Regions from separate parts of the Halobacillus sp. H74 genome, predicted to be linked through region 1. Evidence: predicted binding sites of a transcription regulator. Region 1 holds the regulator's gene; each other region holds the start of a gene.

What was found. Region 1 encodes LexA, which represses DNA repair genes until DNA is damaged. Its sites were predicted from a motif close to CGAACATATGTTCG; they were not measured.
Region 2: the regulator LexA is predicted to act here: its motif matches at 2,540-2,553, upstream of ACTWPX_RS13835 (DNA polymerase IV).
Region 3: the regulator LexA is predicted to act here: its motif matches at 3,891-3,904, upstream of ACTWPX_RS00680 (YolD-like family protein).

The regions. Positions count from the first base shown of each region.
Region 1 is NZ_JBQQCI010000002.1:216,907-222,327, forward strand. Features, by position in the region: gene glnA (type I glutamate--ammonia ligase) at 1-173, shown strand, start outside; gene ACTWPX_RS04305 (CotY/CotZ family spore coat protein) at 399-950, opposite strand; gene lexA (transcriptional repressor LexA) at 1,210-1,833, opposite strand; gene ACTWPX_RS04315 (YneB family resolvase-like protein) at 2,151-2,801, shown strand; gene ACTWPX_RS04320 (DUF896 domain-containing protein) at 2,898-3,131, shown strand; gene tkt (transketolase) at 3,485-5,421, shown strand, end outside.
Region 2 is NZ_JBQQCI010000005.1:299,029-304,449, reverse strand. Features, by position in the region: gene ACTWPX_RS13850 (DUF3892 domain-containing protein) at 559-783, opposite strand; gene ACTWPX_RS13845 (small acid-soluble spore protein P) at 914-1,066, opposite strand; gene ACTWPX_RS13840 (YpzI family protein) at 1,087-1,215, opposite strand; gene ACTWPX_RS13835 (DNA polymerase IV) at 1,275-2,522, opposite strand; gene ACTWPX_RS13830 (M20/M25/M40 family metallo-hydrolase) at 2,703-3,827, opposite strand; gene ACTWPX_RS13825 (acyl-CoA carboxylase subunit beta) at 3,898-5,421, opposite strand, start outside.
Region 3 is NZ_JBQQCI010000001.1:123,596-129,016, forward strand. Features, by position in the region: gene speB (agmatinase) at 1-293, opposite strand, end outside; gene speE (spermidine synthase) at 300-1,130, opposite strand; gene ACTWPX_RS00675 (transglycosylase domain-containing protein) at 1,319-3,337, shown strand; gene ACTWPX_RS00680 (YolD-like family protein) at 3,531-3,872, opposite strand; gene ACTWPX_RS00685 (hypothetical protein) at 4,243-4,455, shown strand; gene ACTWPX_RS00690 (YwhD family protein) at 4,441-4,983, opposite strand; gene ACTWPX_RS00695 (ABC transporter permease subunit) at 5,128-5,421, opposite strand, start outside.

The DNA of each region.
Region 1 (5,421 bases):
TTCCTGCTACCCTTTATGATGCGCTTGAAGAGTTGCAACAAGACCCGATCATGGTTGAAGCACTTGGGGAACACCTTTTCGAACACTTCATTGAAGCGAAGGAAATCGAATGGGATATGTTCCGTACTCAGGTTCATCCATGGGAACGTGAACAATACTTACAAACTTATTAATATTTACAAAAGCCTCAACACTCTTCGTGTTGAGGCTTTTTTGTACGCTGCGGGATGAATGGATACACCGCCCTGAAAAGATGAATAGAAAAGCTCCTTAGTTGGATTACTCTGTATAGTAGAGAGAAAGTAGCATGAATTTAAGTACCCGTCACACATAAATAAAACGACCTTATCATAGTGTAAGGTCGCTTTATCATTTAAATCATACAAGGTGTCCCCTGATTATTTAGCTTGCTGATTGCGTAGAGCATTAACAGCATTGATACCTGCTTGCATATTACTAGCAGTAGGTGTCATCGTTGTTGTTGGTGGGAAACACGTGATACCAGTGAAGTTACTAAGATCCACTTCTACACAAGCCCCTGTTGCAAACCATCCATCATATTCGATGAAGTCTAGCAATGAATCTGGTGTTTCGTCACACAAGCTCGGATACAGCAGTTCTAAAACCGCGCAGCATTTGTCATCCTCTTTGATTTTCTTAACACGGAAAAATGGAGACGGAATGGGACCGAAGCAGGATGTGTTGACATTTCTTACTCCCCAGGCAAAGTACGGAAGCAAACCGGAAAGTGCACTTTCACATCCACATAGAAGCATGAACGGAATCGTGTCATTTCCGTTCCCATTCGCTGCAGGAGAAAGCAAATCTCTTAGTGATTTCTCACATGAACCAGCACGACAGCAATCATTATTGGCAACTTCGTCCTGTGCTGCGGCAATTTTTCTTACCTTTTCACAGACACAGTTGCTTTTTTTACATTTACAACTCATTTATTTCACTCCTTTACACTATTTACTAATAGAGTATGAGAGAAATAGACAAGAGGATGGGAGATTGTCACGATGGAGAAGAAATGTGCGCTTGTACATAATGAAAGAGTCTAGTGGAAGGTCAGAAACTTATTATAGTCTTTTTGGAAACTGTAGCGTCATAATATATAGAAAGATTGATGGCCAGAGAAGTGAATGTACGATTCTATTTATAAATAGTATGAGATAGCAAAAAGACGAGGGGAATCCCCTCGTCTTTTTAATGAACTGTGCGATATAAACCGACGACTTTTCCTAGAATCGATACATCGTTCAAGATGATCGGTTCCATCGTGGCATTTTCAGGCTGAAGGCGGATATGGTTCTTCTCTTTAAAGAAGCGTTTGACAGTGGCTTCTTCATCTTCTGTCATTGCAACGACTATATCTCCATTTTGAGCTGTCTGCTGTTGTCTGACTATCACCATGTCTCCATTCAATATTCCTGCTTCGATCATACTTTCCCCTTGCACGATAAGGACGAATGTATTGTCGTCTGATCCTGCTAATGTGTCTGGGAGCGGCACGTATTCTTCGATATTTTCAACTGCAGTGATAGGAGACCCTGCCGTAACTTTACCTATCACTGGGGCATAAGAGGCTTCACTTCTCGGTATGCTATGATCTTCTTCTAATTCGATGACTTCTATTGCTCTTGGCTTAGTAGGATCCCGGCGGATATACCCTTTCTTCTCCAGTCTGGATAGATGTCCATGTACGGTAGAGCTGGAAGCCAGCCCGACAGATTCTCCGATTTCCCTTACTGATGGTGGATAACCTTTCATTAATACTTGTTCTTTAATAAAATCTAATATCTCTTGCTGCCGCTTTGAAAGTTTACTCATAGATTAGCACCTCGTACATAGGATTATAGTAACCACATTGTACCACGGTCATTTCAAAAACACAAACAAGCGTTCGAAAAATACAAGTTGACAAGAACACACATTCGTCTATAATGGTAATCAACAAATGCGAACACAGGTTCTAAGGGAACGTTCGTTCTTAAAACGGAGGGATTAATCATGTTCAACAAATTATCCAAACTTGATTACACTTATTTATTATTGTTCGTTGTGAGTTTTGCCTTTCTCTATTATTCTATGGTTACGAGCGGGTAAGAAATCAGTCGTAGAACTTATAGGAGGAAGGATCAGGCATCATGAAAGTACTATTATATTGTCGTGTCAGCACGGAAAAAGAGGCACAGGTAACCTCATTGAACAGACAAAAGACAGAGCTTGCAAACATGGCACAAGTCCATGGGATGGAAGTGGTCGAATGCATCCAAGAACAAGCGAGTGGGTATGACATCGAGCGCGAGGGGATTTTCCGCCTGCTGTCCTATTTTTCAGAAGGGGAAGCAGATGGTCTGCTGATCCAAGATGAAACCAGACTCGGGCGCGGGAATACGAAAATAGCACTTTTCCATCAATTGAATCGTTTGGAAGTGAAAATATTTTCCCTTTCCCATGAAGGGGAGCTGGAGCTTTCAGAATCTGACTCGATGGTCCTGCAAATCGTAGGCATTGTTGAAGAATATCAAAGAAAAATCCATAATATGAAAATACGCAGAGGGATGAGAAAAGCAGTAGATCATGGCTATGACCCGGCTTCCAACCTTTCGAATCAACATTTAGCCCCGGGACGTGAACGTATAGAATTTCCCATTGAAGAAGTAGTTCGTTTGCGAAGGAATAACCTGACGTTCAAAGATATCGCTGCCACTCTGAGAGGCTTGGGTTACGATGTTTCTAAAGCGACGGTCCACCGTAGATATAAGGAATATCTATCGCTTGAAAAAGAAGAATAAGCAAGTTAATATATACTTAAATGACAAGAGTCTTAAAGGCTGCTTGTCTTTTTCATGTTTTTACGGTCCAGACTATATATAAAGGAGTAGGATCTTATGTTATCCAAAGAGAAAATCAATCGAATCAACGAGTTAGCCAATAAATCAAAACAACAAGAATTGTCGAAAGAGGAAAAGAATGAACAACAGAAATTAAGACAAGAATATCTGAAAAATGCTCGTCAATCCTTTAAGAACCAATTGAAAGGTGTCACTGTCATCGATCCTGAAGGTACAGATGTTACACCGAAAAAACTTAAACAAATGCAGGAAAATGAGAAAAAGAACTAACTGTTTCCATGAGCACTCTATTGCAGTAGAGTGCTTTCTTTTTTGTTTCTCCCGGAAATTGAAAACGGCTATAACAAAATAGAAGAAAAGATACTGGTAAAGATTATTATGAAAGATCAATGACAACCTTTAATGAGACGCTCTTAGTCAGAGCTGAAAACCTCATCTTCCTGTTTTTGAATCACTCTTAAGGAACGTTTCAGTAGCGAATGAACGTCTGTTTAATTCCATCATTTAAGGGGAAAGTATAGGGAAGATCTTTAAGAAAGTTCATCCTATGCTTGTTTCAAATGGATTTTCATTATAGGATAATACATGGTACATATACCTGAACAGAAAGGGGAATGTTGGACATGGCTAACAGCCTTGAACAAACATCAATCAATACGATCAGAACACTTACGATCGATGCAGTAGAAAAAGCAAACTCTGGTCACCCGGGGATGCCTATGGGGGCTGCACCGATGGCTTACACACTATGGACGAAATTCATGGATCACAACCCGAATAATTCTGAATGGTTCAACCGTGACCGTTTTGTATTATCAGCAGGGCATGGATCTATGCTGCTTTACAGTCTATTACACCTCTCAGGATATAATGTGAAGATGGACGATTTGAAGTCTTTCCGTCAGTGGGATTCCAAAACTCCCGGTCACCCTGAGTTTGGTCACACGGATGGAGTCGAGGCTACGACAGGCCCTCTTGGACAAGGGATCGCTATGGCAACTGGTATGGCGATGGCTGAAGCCCATCTGGCAGCTAAATACAACCGCGAGAGCTACAATGTAGTAGATCATTACACTTATACGATTTGCGGCGATGGAGATTTGATGGAAGGTGTGTCCCAAGAATCCGCCTCTTTAGCTGGCCACCTTGGTCTTGGTAAATTAATCGTTCTTTATGATTCAAATGATATTTCGCTTGATGGTGATCTGGATCGCTCTTTCAGTGAGAGTGTTGAAAAACGCTATGAAGCTTATGGATGGCAGGTTATCCGTGTTGAAAACGGCACAGATACAGAAGAAATTACGAAAGCGCTGGAAAAGGCGAGAGCGAATACGAATCAGCCGACTATGATCGAAGTTAAAACAGTTATCGGCTACGGTTCTCCAAACAAATCCGGTAAATCTGATTCTCATGGTGCACCTTTAGGTGAAGATGAAGTGACTGCAGCTAAAGAATTTTATGAATGGGGTCATGAACCTTTCCATGTACCTGATGAAGTTTATCAAGATTTCAAAGAGAAAGTACAGGAAAATGGTCAAGATAAAGAGCAGTCCTGGAATGATTTGATGACTCAATATAAAGAAGCATATCCTGAGCTTGGGAAAGAGCTGGAAGCAGCCATCCGTGGTGAGCTGCCAGAAGGATGGGACAAAGAACTGCCTTCTTATACAGTTGGTGAGGACAGTCCTGCAACCCGTGCAGCTTCCGGGGGTGCGATTAATGCTTTATCTGATGCAATCCCTTATTTCTTCGGTGGTAGTGCCGATCTTGCCGGTTCAAACAAAACAGCCGTGAAAGATCAGGAAGACTTCTCCCGTGAAAACTATGCTGGGCGTAACATTTGGTTTGGGGTACGTGAATTTGCGATGGCTTCTGCCATGAATGGTATGTGTCTACACGGAGGCCTGAAAGTTTATGCCGGCACATTCTTCGTCTTCAGTGATTACATGCGTCCGGCAATCCGTCTGTCTGCACTTATGAACCTTCCTGTGAACTATGTGTTTACTCACGATTCAGTAGCAGTCGGTGAAGATGGTCCGACACACGAACCAGTGGAGCAGCTGCCTTCACTTAGAGCAATGCCGAACCTTTCAGTCGTCCGTCCTGCAGATGGAAACGAAACCAATGCTGCGTGGAGAATCGCTCTGGAATCTAATACCACTCCTACTGCGCTTGTGTTGACTCGTCAAGGGCTTCCTACACTTAAAGGTACAGAAGAGAATGCTTACGAAGGTCTGAAGCGAGGAGCATACATCCTTAGTGATTCAGATAAAGAAGAGCCTGATGCTATCCTTCTCGCCTCTGGTTCTGAAGTTCAATTAATTGTCAAAGCCCAAGACGAATTGAAGAAGAAAGGGTACGATGTCCGCGTCGTGAGTATTCCTTCTTTCGATCGTTTCAATGCACAACCTCAGGAATACAAAGAGAAAGTATTGCCTCCGAACGTTCGTAAACGTCTTGCAGTTGAAATGGCTGCTTCCTTCGGATGGGAACGTTATGTTGGTCTTGATGGTTCTGTCATTGGAATCGATACATTCGGTGCCTCCGCACCTGGAAATAC
Region 2 (5,421 bases), on a different contig from region 1:
GTGGAATAAAAGGTCGCTTGCCATAAGAGATTTTCGAAACCGATTTATAGTAGAAAGGATTTCTAAGTTGAAAAAAGGGTATGAAAAATAGTATTTGGTCAGAGTTCTCAACATTTAGAAAGATCCTTGAGTTCGATACGATTTCGAGAAAATTTTTCGGTAAGGGCGGAGGGGAACAAGGAGACTCCTGCGGGACAAGAGTGCAGGGTGAGACCCCACAGAGGGTTAGCTCGAGGAGGCTCATCGCACTCCCGCGGAAAGTGTTCAAATGCGGAATTGCCCTGGGAGACACGACTGGCATAAGCAGAACATCAACGGAATGTGCTTTTTCATTCCTTTGATGCTCTGCTTATGACGCGAGTGGCTGGGCAATGGAACTGGATGAGTTGTTCCCCGTAGCCCTATAATCTCAATAAAAGTCTTGAAATCGAGTCTTCCAGTATCCTGCACGATTGCTTAATACCTTTTTATCATCCAATCAATAAGAGTTTTTTAAACCTAAGAATAAAACAAAAGAAGAAACCCAGGATGAGCTGATGCTCTTCCTGGGTCCCATAATTAAAAAGATGGAAGGTTGTCCAAATTGTTGGATTGAATGCCATCTGGTTCACTGCGTAGATGGTCTTCCCCATCTTTGCCTCGAATTAAATTCACGTGTTCCAGGTCACCACTGCGAGCCATGTCATGAGCTCGTTTGTAATCGACCACCTGCCCTGACGACAGCTGCATCTCAACAATGCTTCCTTGGCCGTTTTTTCTAACAGCGACAATTCGTTCTGGCATCATTCTCAACCTCCTCAGTGATAGTGTGTGAAGTGATGAAGAAATTATACGGTTACTAAGTTGATTTAACTGACAATAGTTCCACTAGCCGTCAATGCTAAAAAGACAGCCCTTTCAGGCTGCCTTCTGTTTACATATCGTGTGAAGATTTTTGTTTTTGACGGGAATGATTGGCATTCTTCACTTTATGAGAACCTTGTGCCGGCTCACCATAGGATTGCTTCGGCCCAAGAGGTAAATTTGGTTGTTCCTGCTGTTTCGGTCCCATGCGTCGTCCACCCATAAGAATCCGCCTCCTTCAGCTTATCTGCGTTTACGAGCTTCTTCTGGGCCTTCCAACATAGTCGCCCCATTATAGCTCAATTTCTGGTCACGATCAGATTCAACTTTTCCGGATCGTTTCAATTTTTTCTCTTGACGATCTCTACCCATAAAAAACTCCTCCCTTCCTGTTTAGTATGAAACAAGAAAGGAGGAGTCATGCCTGGTAATCATTTTTTGAAATCATCGAGAAAATCCTTTTGAAAGCTTGTCGTCACTTGGTTTTCATTAGGATTACTTAATTTACGGAAAGGATTACTTCCATATTTTTCAGTAAGATCATCAATGGTTTTGTAAAGCTTTTCTTTACTTGCATATTGCTGGTAGTTGAATAAATCCAGCTGCTGTGTCACCTCTGATTTCTCGGCCAAATCACTTGCTGTCACACCTAAGAGTCTCACGGGCTGCTGGTTCCAATGTTCATCAAAGAGCTGCATTGCTGTTTGAAAAAGATCCTCGGATGTATGGATGAATTCCTGCAATTGCCGGCTTCTTGTGACAGTTTTACGATCGTAGTAACGAATCATCAGCTGCACATTTCTCGCAAGTACTTTTTTGTTTTTCATACGAGCTTCTACTTTATTGGATAAACGACGCAGGACCGCCTGGATTTCTGCATCGTCGGTGGTATCTTCAGGGAGCGTCGTAGATGTACCGATGCTTTTGAATTCGTGGACAGCGTCGGGATCTACATGCCTGTCATCTATTCCATTTGCTCTGTTTTGCAACCGTTCCCCGTTTATCCCCAGCACTTGTTTCAAGTCAAGTACAGGATGATCCGCTAAATGCCCGATCGTTTCTATTTCCATTTTCCGCAATTTTTCTGCTGTCTTTGATCCGACACCATACATTTCTTCGATGGGAAGAGGCCATAACTTATGGCGTAAGTCCCTTTTTCTCAAGATTGTAATCCCCATCGGTTTTTTCATGTCAGAGGCCATCTTCGCTAAAAATTTGTTTGGAGCAATGCCGATGCTGCAGGGCAAATCCAGTTCATCTGCAATCCGCTGTTGAATGCGCTCAGCAATGACCGGGGGAGAACCCTGGTCTTCACAAGCTGTTATATCCATATAACCCTCATCGATCGAAACAGGCTGGATGAGAGATGTTACGTCTGCAAGAATTTTGAAAATCTCTTTGGAAGCCGTCCGATACCGTTCGAAGTTCGGACGCATGACGAGCAGATCAGGGCACAAACGTCTTGCTTCACCGACAGGCATCGTTGTTTTCACTCCGTATTTTCTTGCTTCGTAGCTGCTTGTGACAACGATTCCGCGACGTTCTTCGGGGTTCCCTGCGATTGCGAGAGGTTTCCCTTTCAAACTCGGGTCGAAAGCCGCTTCTACGGACGCATAGAAACTGTTCATATCAACATGGAAAATAACACGGCCTTTTTTCGGATACCACCTGGACTCCATACTCTTCTTCCTCCATTGGAACATTTGTTCTATTATAACATGAGGTTCCTTTCCTCTGTCCAATAGGAGTCCCATCGAACGCAATTGTCATCGAAGTTTTCCTGTAACATATTGATTGAATTCACCATTTCCTAAGTTATTAAAAAAATGCCTCCATATCCTGGAGGCATCCACCATCTCTTATTGCGCGACTTCTTCGATAATCGCTGTCACAAATTCTGCAATTTTTTCAAGTTCACCGACAGGCATCCGCTCATTTGTCGTATGAATCTCTTCATAGCCAACACTTAGGTTGACAGTCGGAACGCCGTGTCCAGCAATTACGTTTGCGTCACTGCCGCCCCCGCTTGTAAGCAATTGGCTTTCACGACCGATTCGTGCAGCAGCAGAACGAGCTACTTCTACAACTTCGTCTCCTGCCTGCTGTTTGTAACCAGGGTACATGATTTCGATATCAATATCTACTTCTCCACCCATCTCTTCCGCAGTTTCTGTGAATGCTTTTTTCATTTTCTCTACTTGGGCTTCCATCTTATCTGGATTCAAGGAACGCGCTTCGGCTAAAACCTCCACATGATCGCAGACAATATTCGTTTTCTGACCACCTTCAAATCGACCGATGTTCGCTGTTGTTTCATCATCGATGCGTCCCAAAGGCATTTTTGCTATCGCACGAGATGCCAGTGTAATCGCAGAGATCCCCTTCTCAGGAGCGACACCTGCATGCGCGGTCTTCCCCTTCACTATTGCATTAATTTTAGCCTGAGTCGGGGCTGCAATGATAATGTTTCCTACTTGACCATCACTATCGATGGCATAGCCGAATTTAGCTTTCAATAATGAGCTGTCCAGTGCTTTAGCACCTACAAGACCACTTTCCTCACCTACAGTGATAACGAACTGGAGATCCCCATGTTCAACGCTTTGTTCTTTTAACGAACGGATCGCTTCTAAGATTGCCGCGACTCCTGCTTTATCATCTGCTCCAAGAATTGTCGTACCATCCGTTACAATATATCCATCTTCCACAGCAGGGTTGATGCCGTTCCCTGGGACTACCGTATCCATGTGGGAAGTGAAGTAGATGGTATCTGCTGCTTCTTTAGACCCTTTCAAATTACAAATCAGATTATTGGCTCCGTGACCTGTCACAGATGCGGCTTCATCTTCTAATACTTCAAGACCAAGATATTCAAATTTCTTCTTCAAAACCTTAGCAATTTCAGATTCATATTTCGTTTCTGAATCGATTTGCACCAATTCAAGAAACTCTTCAAGCAAGCGTTCTTTATTAATCGCTACCATAAATATTATCCTCCTTCATATGTAAACCCATTCCTCTTAGTACGTTAGCGGAACTCGGGAATGGTGTCAATCAGAGAGGGATGTTCCCATGTTTTTTATAAGGACGATCCTCACGTTTGTTCTTCAGCATATCTAGAGCATTGATCAGTGTCGAACGCGTTTCCCTCGGATCGATCACATCATCAATCATTCCTAAACCAGCCGCTACATATGGGTTGGCAAAGCGCTCACGATATTCATTGATTTTGTTCTGCCGTGTTTCATCTGGAGTATCACTCTCACGGATTTCTTTGGCAAAAATGATATTTGCTGCGCCTTCAGGGCCCATCACAGCGATTTCAGCATTCGGCCATGCATAGACGAGGTCAGCACCAATCGACTTACTATTAAGTGCCACATATGCCCCACCATAGGCTTTTCTTGTAATTACAGTCAGCTTGGGAACAGTAGCTTCCGAGTAGGCATAAAGTATTTTTGCTCCGTGCCGGATAATACCTCCATGCTCCTGTTTAATACCAGGGAAAAAGCCTGTCACATCTTCAAATGTGATCAAAGGAATATTGAATGAATCACATGTACGGATAAAGCGAGCTGCTTTATCGCTTGAGTCGATGTCGAGACCTCCGGCCATATATTTCGGCTGATTACATACAAGCCCTACCGTTTTGCCTTGCAAACGGGCAAAGCCGACAACGATGTTCTTTGCGAAATCTTTATGGATTTCAAAAAATGAGTCTGGATCGACTACTTCATCAATGATGATTCTGACATCATAAGGACGAATCGGGTCAAACGGAATTTTGTCCGTGATATCTGGTCGAAAATCATCCGTTTTCTCTATCTCTGCTATGGGTGTTTTTTCTTGATTATTTTGGGGCAGATAACTGACGAGATTCTTTACTGCTTCAAGAGCAGAAGCTTCATCATTCGTCTTCAGATGGGCATTGCCGCTCAATGAATTATGTACGCCTGCGCCACCAAGATCTTCCGCTGATATTTGTTCTCCTGTCACTGTTTCAATGACTTTCGGTCCTGTAATAAACATTTGGGATGTTTTCTCCACCATGATGACAAAGTCAGTAATGGCAGGAGAATAAACCGCACCACCGGCACATGGGCCCATAATGACTGATATTTGCGGGATGACCCCTGAGTATATCGAGTTACGATAGAAAACCTGACCATAACCATCTAACGAAGAAACGCCTTCTTGTATCCGCGCTCCTCCAGAATCATTCAGACCGATGAATGGTGTACCATTCTTAGCCGCTAAATCCATGACTGCTGCAATTTTTTTCGCGTGCATTTCTCCCAAGGCTCCGCCATACACTGTGAAATCCTGTGCGAACAAATAAATATCACGTCCGCCAATTTTTCCAAAACCGGTAACGACCCCTTCGCCGGGGGCTGATTTCCCATCCATACCAAATGCATCATGACGGTGTTCTGTGAATGGATTCAGCTCAATGAATGAGGTTTCATCTAGCAAATAGTCGATCCGTTCACGTGCGGTCCACTTGCCTTTTTCATGCTGTTTCTCAATTCGCTCATCACCACCGCCCATTTCAACCTGGCGACGTTTATCATACAGTTC
Region 3 (5,421 bases), on a different contig from region 1:
AATTCCTCTATATAACCTTCAATGATGTCCAGACTGCGGGCAGGGTTCCCAAAAGGGAGCAGCAGGTCACCAGCATCATGATAGAGGACTTCTTCAAGGTGTTTATCCAAATAGGGACTGTACTCTTCTAATCCGATCGAAGCTTCTCTGATCCGATTCGGTCCAAATCGTGACCCCGGACGGAAACTGACGGTCCAATCCATCGGCATGCCGTAAATGACAGCCTCCGCTGCCTCCTCACTTGCCCGGCTCATGATGAACACTTTTCCAGAATAGGCTTCATCAAAACGCATTGATCATCACTCCTTTGTCAGATCTTTTACGAACTTCGGCAAGGCAAAACAAGCTTTATGAATCTCTTCTGTATAGTATTTCGTATCGATATCGAAGAAACGCTCGTCCGAAACTTGCAGTGGGTGATAGATGTTGCTTCCCATTGTGAACGTCCACAGCCCGCTTGGATAAGTCGGGATGTTCGCGGTGTACACTTTCGTAATGGGGAAGGTCTCTTTGACATCAGCATGGACCTGTTTCATTAAATCCGCTTTGAACCACGGGTTATCCGTTTGCGCTACAAAGATCCCATCCTCTTTCAACGCTTTTGAAATCCCCTCATAAAAACCTCTTGAAAAAAGGCTCACTGCTGGTCCAACAGGTTCGGTAGAATCAACCATGATGACATCGTATTCACGTTCACTTTTTGCAATGTGCATAAATCCATCCGTCACTTTCACTTCCACACGCTCATCATCTAGTGCACCAGCGATGTTCGGCAAATATTTCTTTGAGTATTCAATGACTTTCCCATCAATTTCCACGAGTACCGCTTTCTCGACGCTGGAGTGTTTCAATACTTCCCGGATGACTCCACCATCACCGCCCCCGACTACTAATACTTTCTTAGGACTTGGATGAGTGAATAACGGAACATGGGCGAGCATTTCGTGATAAACGAACTCATCTCTCTCTGTTGTCATGACCATGTCATCTAAGACAAGCATATTTCCCCATTCTTCTGTTTCAAGTATTTCCAAATCTTGAAAATCAGTTTTCTCACTATGGAGCGAACGATTGACTTTCGCTGTAATCCCGAAATGATCGGTTTGTTTTTCGGTAAACCATGTACCCATGTTACATTCTCCTTTTTCATCTATGGATCTTTCCATTTAATATAAAAAAACATACAAGAAGTTTATTTTACTACTTATTCTCCCATAATAATAGCAGTCTTTATAAAAGTTGAACAAATACTTACACATTCATAACAGTGGGGAGTATAAACAGAATGCTATCATTTCTCAGATTTTCATACAGGTGGATGAAGCTTGGTATTAAACTATCTTTTTTCAGTGCGATTGCTGCCCTCATAGGCGCTATCGTTGTGCTTATTTTTGCCATCACGCAAGGCCCTCCTTCTCTTATGACTGAGCAGAATACCGTCTATTACGGTAAAAATGGCGAAATCATCGGTGAGGACCGCGGGGCAGAAGAGCGGTATTGGATTGATATTGAAGATATGCCAGAAGCAATTAAAGAAGCTACTTTAGCCATTGAAGACCGGCGCTTTTATGAACACTTCGGTTTCGATCTTAAACGAATCGCTGCCGCTGCCCTGACTGACTTGCGACAAATGCGCATGGCCGAGGGCGCAAGCACGATCACTCAGCAGTATGCACGAAACCTTTACCTTTCTCACGACAAAACGTGGACACGAAAAATTCATGAAGCTTTATATGCTATACGTTTAGAGATTTTCTACAACAAGGATGAGATTTTGGAAGGGTATTTGAACACCATCTATTACGGTCATGGAGCTTACGGGATAGAAGCAGCCAGCCGTCATTACTTCAACAAGAACGCTGGAGATCTCACTTTGACCGAAGCGGCTATGCTCGCTGGTGTACCCAAAGGCCCCAGTTACTATTCTCCTTTGACGAATGAAGAAAATGCTGAAACGAGACAGCAGCAGATTCTAGCAGAAATGGAACGCAACGGCTACATCAGTTCTTCTGAGAAAAGAGAAGCGGTGGAAGCAAGTCTGGTTTATTCTACAACTCAAGAATCAGACAATAAAGATACCGCTCCATATTTTCAAGATCAAGTAGTGGAGGAAGCGGCAGAGCTTTTAGGAGTGGACAGGGAGAGTGTTGAAACAGGTGGGTACCATATTCAAACAACCCTGGTGGAAGAACACCAGCAAATTTTAGAGGATAAAGCAAAAAGAAACATTCCTGACGATGATGAAATCCAGGTGGCAGCGGCTGTCATGAACAGCCATACAGGGGCAATCACAGCCTTAATCGGAGGTAAAAATTACGAGGAAAGTCCTTTCAACAGAGCTACTCAAGCAAAAAGGGCGATCGGATCGACCATTAAGCCATTCCTCTACTATGCGGCATTAGCAGAAGGCTATTCTCCTGTGACGATGATCGAAAGTAAACAGACTGAATTTGATATTGAAGGCTCACCAGAGCCATATGAACCGTCTAATTTCAACGACCAGTACGCAGAAAAACCGGTGACCATGGCTCAGGCACTTGCGGTCTCCGATAACATTTACGCAGTATCCACACACCTGGATATCGGACCAGAGAAGCTTGTAGACACTCTTCAGACTTTCGGTATTGAAGAAGACTTGAAGCCACGTGCTTCCCTTGCCTTAGGCTACTCTTCCATCTCTCTCTATGACATGATGAGCGCCTATGGAAAAATGATCAAAGGTTCAGAATCATTAGAAGGGCACACCATAAGTAAGATTACTGACCGTCATGATAATGTGCTTTACGAATATCAACCGGTTTACAACAATGATGACTCGATCGATCCGGAACGAGCCTTTACCGTCACTCATATGATGACTGGAATGTTCGATTCGTCGCTTGATGCTGAATATGCTTCCGTGACAGGATCACCAATTAAAGGAAAGCTCACACGGATGTATGGAGGGAAATCAGGAACAACCGACACAGATAGCTGGATGATCGGTTTCAGTCCACAATATTCCTCTGGAGTATGGGTGGGCTATGATAAAGGTGGCCACTCATTAGAGGGGTTCAATGATCATCGCTATGCGAAAGCCATTTGGGCCGATACGATGGAAGCCGTTCACGAGTCCCTCCCAACAGCCGCATTCATTCCACCCCCAGGGGTCAAAGGTGTCTATATTGACCCAGAAACTGGAGCTCTCTCAGGACCCAACTGCCCGCAAGAGCGCTTGGTTTATATGGAAAAATCTGTTATACCTGAGGAAGTTTGTGGCGGAGACGAGAGCAAGGACTTGGAAGATGAATTCAAGAACGATCCATGGTTTAAAGATGTCGTCGACTGGTTCTTCTGATAAGCAAACATTTGAAGTAGATTAAAAAAAGACAAAGAAAGCGACCGGCATAACCGGTCGCTTTCTTTGTCCTAGTAATACATGTATAACCCATGTGTTACTTAATATATTACCACGGCTGCTCATTCGTCAAGATTCGCCGTCCCGATTCCATGAATTTTTCATGAACATTTTGTGAACAAAGTTGATTCCATTACAAAATGGAAAGATCTGCAATGTCATCAAGAGCTAAACGAATATTTTCTTTCGTCTTCCAATTCACTCCCGAAACAATTCGATCCACCTTATTCACACGCTCCAGTTTCACTAACACATCTTCATACTCGAACCCGTTGTAAATCCTCATTTTGACTGTCAGATCATCCTTCAAGGCTCTTTGCATTAAAAAATCAATTTCGACGGCCTTCTGTTCATCGATGATTCCTTTTTCTACGCGCTGGTCCTCTTTCCAAAGTTGTTTCACCATCTCCACATGTTCCGGTAACATAAGCGATGTCCACTTGATCGTTCCCCGATCGCGATTTCGATTATCCATATTGCCCCTCCTATAATACGAACGTTTGTTCTTATAATATCATAAAACTGAAGGGCGTAAACTGGGAGTTTCAGGAATGATGTCTCAAACGTTGATAATACTCAGGTTTAACTCATGATTTTTATTTTCACTTATTTACGGCAATTATCACTTATTTACAGCAATAAATATTCGCAGGCTGGTCATTTATAATTTCCCGCACCAAAAAAGAGCCCCCTTATTCAAAGGCTACTGAAGAACTGCAACGTTTTGAGTTATGCATCAAATAAAGAAGCCGAGCTGGACGGTTTTATCGTTCAACTCGGCTTCTTTTAATGGACAAGAAAATCACTCTTTTTAGATGGGCCTCTGTCGATTCCACGAGCTTTCGGTGGTGACGCCTGTGGGAACAGCGCGAGCCGAAAATCCGCTTGGTCAAGCAATCCTCTTGACCAAGTTAGCTGAAGCCGTGCCCGCGGCAAACATTCACCGACAAGCGATCCGTGAGAAGCGACAACAAACTTTAAAAAACTCCTCTGGGTTGGGAAGTTTTTTCAGTGTCCACCCGTATTCAGGGAGTCTCTTCACATTATTCTGCGGCTAAAGAATCTTTCAATTCTTGTCTTGTATTTTCCCATAGATCCGGCTTGAAGTCGCGTAAATAATCTGCGAGAATCCCTTTGGATTTGTCATCAAGGTGATCCAATACGAAATGGCCCTTCAAGGATTTATCCATATGGTTTACATGTTCAGGCATCAACTTGTAACCCCGCTTGATGGCACGGTCAACCACAATTTCACTTGCTGCTACCCCATGATAACAAGGTCTGCCTTCCTGATAATCGACGGTGACCCAGACGATCCAATACAAGAGTCCATTTTTCACTACGTCACGATCTGTAATGAACTTGATCCGCTTCTCTACTTTACTACGGGCGTGTAATGCACCCATGTCAACGTAGGCTTCCTCCTCATTCGGATCAACGATGACAGGGGTCATATTTTCAAGACTGATCGATCCTACGCCATAGCCGCCATGGCCGTCTGTAGAGTCATCTTTGATGATGGTGAATTGGTTTTTCTTTTTATCATTTCCTTCACCTTTGCTTTTGAACTGATCAAATTCCTTCATAATGAAGTGATCCTCCTCTTCTTTCCACCTATTATTTTGTCCCATTTTAACATACAAAGCCGGGGAAGTTTTAGAGAAAGCTCTCTCAATCACCTATCGTTTCTGCCAACACTTGATCAAACGTTTGTTCAATCTCCTTAAAAGTCATCTCTTATCCCTTTCCCGGTATGAATCACCTGATACTTTTTGCAGGAATACAAAACGATCTTCATGTGTATCACGAGCAGAGGCCTTGTTTTCTGTACGTCGGGAAAATAACCTTTTGAGCCCATTCGATTTCTCTACAACTACCCCTACCCTTTTCTGTTGTATTTCCTTGATGCCCTGGATGATCAGCTGCATCGATACAATGATGATAACAAAGCTGAGAAGTGCAGGGATAATCAACCACCAACGCCCTGTCATAAGTGAATTTTTAGCTGCACCAATCAAACCAGA